2 regions of the Streptomyces capillispiralis genome follow, and region 1 is predicted to be linked to the other one. Evidence: riboswitches for the same ligand, from Rfam matches in the RefSeq annotation. Region 1 holds a riboswitch; the other holds the start of a gene.
What was found. A riboswitch is a leader RNA that binds a small molecule or an ion and turns the genes downstream of it on or off. The one in region 1 is predicted to bind S-adenosylmethionine.
Positions count from the first base shown of each region.

Region 2: another riboswitch for S-adenosylmethionine. It lies ahead of thrC (threonine synthase); the one in region 1 lies ahead of FHX78_RS25690 (aminotransferase class V-fold PLP-dependent enzyme).

Region 1 covers NZ_VIWV01000001.1:5,902,192-5,905,591, forward strand. Annotated here, with positions in the region: gene qcrB (cytochrome bc1 complex cytochrome b subunit) at 1-446, shown strand, start outside; gene trpD (anthranilate phosphoribosyltransferase) at 578-1,642, shown strand; SAM riboswitch class IV at 1,741-1,857, shown strand; gene FHX78_RS25690 (aminotransferase class V-fold PLP-dependent enzyme) at 2,021-3,394, shown strand.
Region 2 covers NZ_VIWV01000001.1:4,360,508-4,363,907, forward strand. Annotated here, with positions in the region: gene FHX78_RS18870 (alpha,alpha-trehalose-phosphate synthase (UDP-forming)) at 1-25, opposite strand, end outside; gene FHX78_RS18875 (glucosyl-3-phosphoglycerate synthase) at 87-1,058, opposite strand; SAM riboswitch class I at 1,197-1,344, shown strand; gene thrC (threonine synthase) at 1,363-2,661, shown strand; gene FHX78_RS18885 (ubiquitin-like small modifier protein 1) at 2,694-2,969, shown strand.

The DNA.
Region 1 (3,400 bases):
TCGGTGGTGGCAACGACATCTGGGCCACCCACTTCCACCTGTCGATCAACGCCATCACCTGGTTCGTCCGGGTCGCGTTCTTCGTCGCCCCGGTCCTGGCGTTCATCGTCACCAAGCGGATCTGCCTCGGCCTCCAGCGCCGGGACAAGGACAAGGTGCTGCACGGCCGCGAGTCGGGCATCATCAAGCGCCTGCCGCACGGCGAGTTCATCGAGGTCCACGAGCCGCTCAGCCAGGAGCAGCTGCACACCCTCACCGCGCACGAGCAGTACAAGCCGGTCGAGATCGGCCCGACGGTCGACGAGAACGGCGTCCGGCGCAAGGTGAAGGCGAGCGAGAAGCTGCGCGCCAAGCTGAGCAAGGGCTACTACGGCGAGGAAGCGCAGATCGCGAAGCCCACCGTCGAGGAGTACAAGGAGATCACCAGCGGCCACGGCCACCACTGATCCCCACCGCTCCACCGGCGTCGCCACACGACGGCGAAGGGCCCCCGTCCGTTCTGCGGACGGGGGCCCTTCGCCGTCCCCGGACCTGGATAGGGTGGTCCCTGGAACCCCTACGACCATCAGGAGCGGCCATGAGCGCTGTGACCCCCGCTGGAGGCGACAACGCGGCGGGCCGCTCCTGGCCCGCCCTGCTGAACGGACTGCTGGACGGCCGCGACCTGTCCGCCGACGACACCGCCTGGGCGATGGACCTGATCATGCGCGGGGAGGCGACCGACGCGCAGATCGCCGGGTTCGCGGTCTCCCTGCGGGCCAAGGGCGAGACCGTCGAGGAGATCAGCGGCTGCGTACGGGCGCTGTACGACCACGCCAACGTGATCGAGGTGCCCGGGGCCACCGTCGACATCGTCGGCACCGGCGGCGACGGCGCGAAGACGGTGAACATCTCCACCATGTCCTCGATCGTCGTGGCCGGCACCGGCGCGAAGGTCGTCAAGCACGGCAACCGGGCCGCGTCCTCCGCGTCCGGCGCCTCCGACGTCCTGGAGAAACTCGGCGTCAACCTGGAGCTGACCCCGCGGCGGGTCGCCGAGGTCGCCGAGGAGGCCGGCATCACCTTCTGCTTCGCGGTGAAGTTCCACCCGGCGCTGCGCCACGTGGCCGCCGCGCGCGGCCAGCTCGGCATCCGCACGGTGTTCAACTTCCTCGGCCCGCTGGCCAACCCGGCCCGCGTCAGGGCCCAGGCGGTCGGCGTGGCCGACCCGCGGATGGCCCCGATCATGGCCGGTGTCTTCGCCGAGCGCGGCAACTCCACGCTGGTGTTCCGCGGTGACGACGGCCTGGACGAGCTGACCACCACCGCCACCTCCCGGGTGTGGGTGGTCCGGGACGGCAAGGTCGAGGAGCAGACCTTCGACCCGCGCGAGGTCGGCATCGAGCTGGTGCCCGTGGAGGCCCTGCGCGGCGCCGACGCCTCCTACAACGCGGAGGTCGCCCGGCGGCTGCTGGACGGCGAGCCGGGCCCCGTGCGGGACGCGGTGCTGCTGAACTCGGCGGCGGCGCTGGTCGCCCTGGAGCCGGGCTCCGGCTCCCTGGCGGAGCAGATCCGCGCCGGCATGGCGCAGGCGGCCGAGGCGATCGACTCGGGAGCCGCCCGGCGGGTCCTGGAGCGCTGGGTGGCCGTCAGCAACGCGTAGCCCCCCGCCGGGAGTCGTCCCGCGAAGTCTCGCGATGATGTCCCGCGATCCGGACACGGGTTGCGGGACATCGATCATTTCGCGTACGTTCCTGCCCAGGTCATGAGTGACAGCCATCAGGCCCCGGCCGGCTGTCCGGCAACCCTCCGTCCGTGGCGGGGTGCCCCGGGTGAAGACAAGGCCGTGCGCAGCAAGGCGCACGGCAAGCGCGGACCCCTCGTGAGCCAGGGGTCCTGGTCGTCGAGGAGCCTTCCGTGAGCAAGCGAATGCGCTAGGGCCGCAGAGCCCCGCCTCCGCACACCCTTTTCTCCTTCCCCACCGTGCTTGAGCGCCCAGCGCTCGCGCGGGGATTCCGCCTGCCTCACCGGGAGTTCCGCCATGTCCGTCGCCACCGCTGCCGCCGACCAGTCCGTTTGTGCCCCGCTGCCCGTTCTGGGGCGGGATGTCACCGTCCCGCTGGTCACCGGCGGCGAGGTCACCTACGCCGCCCTCGACTACGCGGCCAGCGCGCCCGCCCTCCAGCGCGTCTGGGACGACGTGGCCGCGTACGCGCCGTACTACGGCAGCGTCCACCGGGGCGCCGGATACCTCTCGCAGCTCTCCACCGACCTGTTCGAGAACGCCCGCCGGACCGTCGGCGAGTTCCTCGGCTGCCGCACCGGAGACCAGGTCGTCTTCACCCGGTCCACCACCGACTCCCTCAACCTGCTCGCCGGCGCCCTCCCGGAGGGCTGCGAGGTCTTCGTCTTCGAGACCGAGCACCACGCCTCCCTGCTGCCCTGGCGCGGTGCCCGCGTCACCTGCCTCGACGCCCCGGACAGCCCGCGCCGGGCCGTGGAGACCCTGGAGCGCGCCCTCGCCGGCCGCGATCCGCACGGGCCCGCCCTGGTCTGCGTCACCGGCGCCTCCAACGTCACCGGCGAGCTGTGGCCGGTACGGGAACTGGCCGCCGCCGCCCACGCGCACGGCGCCCGGATTGTGCTGGACGCCGCCCAGCTCGCCCCGCACCACCCGGTGAGCGTCCGCGAACTCGACGTCGACTGGGTGGCGTTCAGCGGGCACAAGCTGTACGCGCCCTTCGGCTCCGGTGTGCTGGCCGGCCGCGCCGACTGGCTGCGCCGGGCCGAGCCCTACCTCGCGGGCGGCGGCGCGAGCCGCAGCGTCACCCGGCGCGCGGACGGGGGAGTGGACGTGGAGTGGCACGACGGCGCCGCCCGCCACGAGGCCGGCTCGCCCAACGTCATCGGTGCGTACGCCATCGCCTCCGCCTGCAAGGCGCTCACCGAGGCCGGGTTCGACACCCTGACCGCCCGCGAGGAGCAGCTGATCCGCACCGTGCGCGAGGGGCTGGCGGACGTGCCCGAGGTGCGGTTCCTGTCGCTGTTCGGGGACGACGCCCCGCGGGTGGGCGTGCTCTCCTTCGTCGTCGAGGGCTGGAACAGCTCCCACTTCGCCGCCGCGCTGTCCGCCGAGTACGGCATCGGCGTGCGGGACGGGCTGTTCTGCGCGCACCCGCTGGTGCGCACGCTGCTCGGCAGCGACCCGCAGAGCCAGGGCGAGTGCGGGGCCCCCGAGGCGGCGCCCGGTGAGAAGTCCCTGAACGCGATCCGGGTCAGCTTCGGCGCGGGCACGCCGGACGAGCATGTCGAACGGTTCGTCCGGGCGGTGCGCGAGCTGGTGGCCGAGGGCGCCCGCTGGACCTACCGCACGGAGGACGGGCGCTGCGTGCCGGACACGTCCGACCGGGTCTGAGCCCCG
Region 2 (3,400 bases), 1.5 Mb from region 1:
GAGCAGCACCGAACCTTGAAGCCATACGCCTCAACCTAGCCCGGCCCCCGGAACCTCAAACGTGCCGGCCGGCCGTATACGACGGCTCAGGCCACCCGGCGTGCCTGGTACTCCGCGATCTCCCTCATCGGGGGGCGTTCCTCGGTGTCGACGGAGTAGGTGCGGGGTTCGAAGTTGTCGCCCATGCGCTCGAACTGGGTCAGGGACGGCCGGATCAGATGGCCGCGGGCCAGGCGGAGCTGGGCGGTGCGGTAGATCGCGGCGGCCATCCGGCCGAGGGCCTGGCCGTCCTGGTGGCGGTGTTTGCGGACCCCGACGTCGACCTGGGCCAGGGCGTCCAGGCCGACCAGGTGCAGGGCGTCGACCAGCATGCCCAGCTCGACGCCGTACCCGACGGGGAAGGGGAGCTGTTCCAGGAGGGTGCGGCGGGCCGCGTACTCGCCGCCCAGCGGCTGGACGAAGCCGGCCAGCCGGGGCCAGTGCATGTTCAGCAGCGGGCGGGCCATCAGCTCCGTCACCCGGCCGCCCTGGCCGGCGGCGGCCGTGCCGGAGGCGGGTCCGTCGGACACCGTGAGGGGACGGTCGTACATGGCCTTGACCAGGTGCACGTCCGGGTCGGTGAGGAGCGGGCCGACGATGCCGGAGACGAAGTCGGCGGAGAAGTCCCGCAGGTCCGCGTCGACGAAGCAGACGATGTCGCCGGAGGTGACCAGCAGGGACCGCCACAGCACCTCGCCCTTGCCGGGCACCGCCGGTATCCGGGGCAGGATCGCGTCCCGGTGCACCACGGTGGCGCCCGCCGCCGCCGCCACCTCGGCCGTGCGGTCGGTCGAGCCCGAGTCGACCACCACGACCTCGTCGACCAGCGGGGCCCGCTCCACCAGCTCGCGCCGGATGACCGACACGATCGAGCCGACCGTCGCCTCCTCGTTGAGCGCGGGCAGCACCACGCTCACCGTCTGGCCCGTGGCGCGCTTCGCGGCCAGGACCCGGTGGAGCGGGCGGTCGGCCACCGACCAGGAACGGTCGGCCAGCCAGCGCTCGACTTCTTCCAGCACGACTCCCGGGCTCCTCACTGGCCTGTGATCCATCTCGCGGTTCGGACGACTATCTCAACCATGCAGGCCGTCGGTTACAGTCTTGAACAACGCCGATGACCACCGCATGCCGGGGTCGTGGCGCCCACAACTGAACACCGCTCATCCAGAGGGGCAGAGGGATACGGCCCGATGAAGCCCCGGCAACCCTCCAGTCGGTTCTTGTCACACGGACGTGGCGAGGCTCCCGGCTAGGGAAGGTGCCAAATCCGTCTCACGGCGAGATGCGTCGTGAGGAAGATGAGGAGAAAGGGCCTCGCCTCACATGGCTGTGCAGACCGTTGCAAGCACCACCGATTCCGCCGCCGGCACCTCCGTCGACCTGGGCCCCGCCGCCGCGCTCTCCTGTCGCGAATGCGGCCACCGCGTCCCCCTCGGCCCCGTCTTCGCCTGCGAGGAGTGTTTCGGCCCGCTGGAGATCGCCTACGACTTCTCGGCCTACGACACCGAGGAGCTCCGCAAGCGGATCGAGGCGGGCCCCGCGAACATCTGGCGCTACGCGCCGCTGCTCCCCGTCCCGGCGGACGTGGCGACCAAGCCGAACATCAACCCCGGCTGGACCAAGCTCGTCCAGGCCGACAACCTCGCGCGTGAGCTCGGTGTCGACGCCGGCAAGCTGTTCGTGAAGGACGACTCCGGCAACCCGACGCACTCCTTCAAGGACCGCGTCGTCGCCCAGGCCATCGAGGCCGCCCGCGCCTTCGGCTTCACCACCCTGTCCTGCTCCTCCACCGGCAACCTCGCCGGCGCCGTCGGCGCCGCCGCCGCCCGGGCCGGCTTCCGTTCCTGCGTGTTCATCCCGCACGACCTGGAGCAGGGCAAGGTCGTCATGGCCGCCGTCTACGGCGGCGAGCTCGTCGGCATCGAGGGCAACTACGACGACGTGAACCGCTTCTGCTCCGAGCTGATCGGCGACCCGGCCGGCGAGGGCTGGGGCTTCGTCAACGTCAACCTGCGGCCCTACTACGCGGAGGGCTCCAAGACGCTCGCGTACGAGATCTGCGAGCAGCTCGGCTGGCGGTTGCCCGACCAGATCGTCGTCCCGATCGCCTCCGGCTCGCAGCTCACGAAGATCGACAAGGGTCTGCGGGAGCTGATCGAACTCGGTCTGGTCGAGGACAAGCCGTACAAGATCTTCGGCGCGCAGGCCGAGGGCTGCTCGCCGGTCTCCACCGCGTACAAGGCCGGCCACGACGTCGTCCGCCCGCAGAAGCCGAACACCATCGCCAAGTCGCTGGCGATCGGCAACCCGGCGGACGGGCCGTACGTGCTCGACATCGCGCGGCGCACCGGCGGTGCGGTGGAGGACGTGACGGACGAGCAGGTCGTCGACGCGATCGGGCTGCTCGCGCGGACGGAGGGCATCTTCGCGGAGACCGCGGGCGGTGTGACGGTCGGCGTGACCAGGAAGCTCCTGGAGAGCGGGGCGCTGGACCCGTCGCTGACGACGGTGGTCCTCAACACGGGTGACGGTCTGAAGACGCTCGACGCGGTGGCCGGGACGGGCATGACCGCGACGATCCGCCCCACCCTGGAGTCGTTCCGCGAGGCCGGGCTCGTTTAGCAGGCCGTTCCATCCGACCGGAGGTTTTCCAAGTGAGCGTTACCGTCCGCATCCCGACCATCCTGCGCACCTACACCGGTGGGCAGGCCGAGGTGAACGCCGAGGGGGCCACCCTGGGCGAGGTCATCGAGGACCTGGAGAAGAACCACACCGGCATCGCCGCCCGGGTCCTGGACGACCAGGGCAAGCTGCGCCGGTTCGTCAACGTCTACGTCAACGACGACGACGTCCGCTTCGAGCAGGGCCTGGAGACCGCCACCCCCGACGGCGCCGGCGTCTCCATCATCCCGGCGGTCGCCGGCGGCTGATCATTACCATCGGTAATGGCGGTTACCGAACGTTCAGGACATTGCCCCCTCCGTAAGAGAAGCGGAGGGGGCAATTCCATTGGGTTGAGCGCGGTAGAGTTGGGGAACGCGCTCCCGGTCCACTGATCGGAAACCCTGAATTCCTGCCGTACGCCCGACTGGATGTAGCCAAAGTGCGGGCACCTTCCGTGGCATTTGCGGCCTTTGCGTGGCCCGACTTGCCCAGAATTCAGGCGAATTCTCGCCATATTCCGGACCGCCCGCGTCCAGATTTCTCGTCCGATTGACCTGTTGCAGACGGCAGTTGGACAGATACATTCGGCCGCGGTCGACGCGTTCCGGCGCACGCCCCCAACCGTTTGGGGGGTGAGGTCTGACCCGGATCCGCGAAGTGTGGATCTGTGCAAGGGCCAGTAATAGGGGAGTTAGGC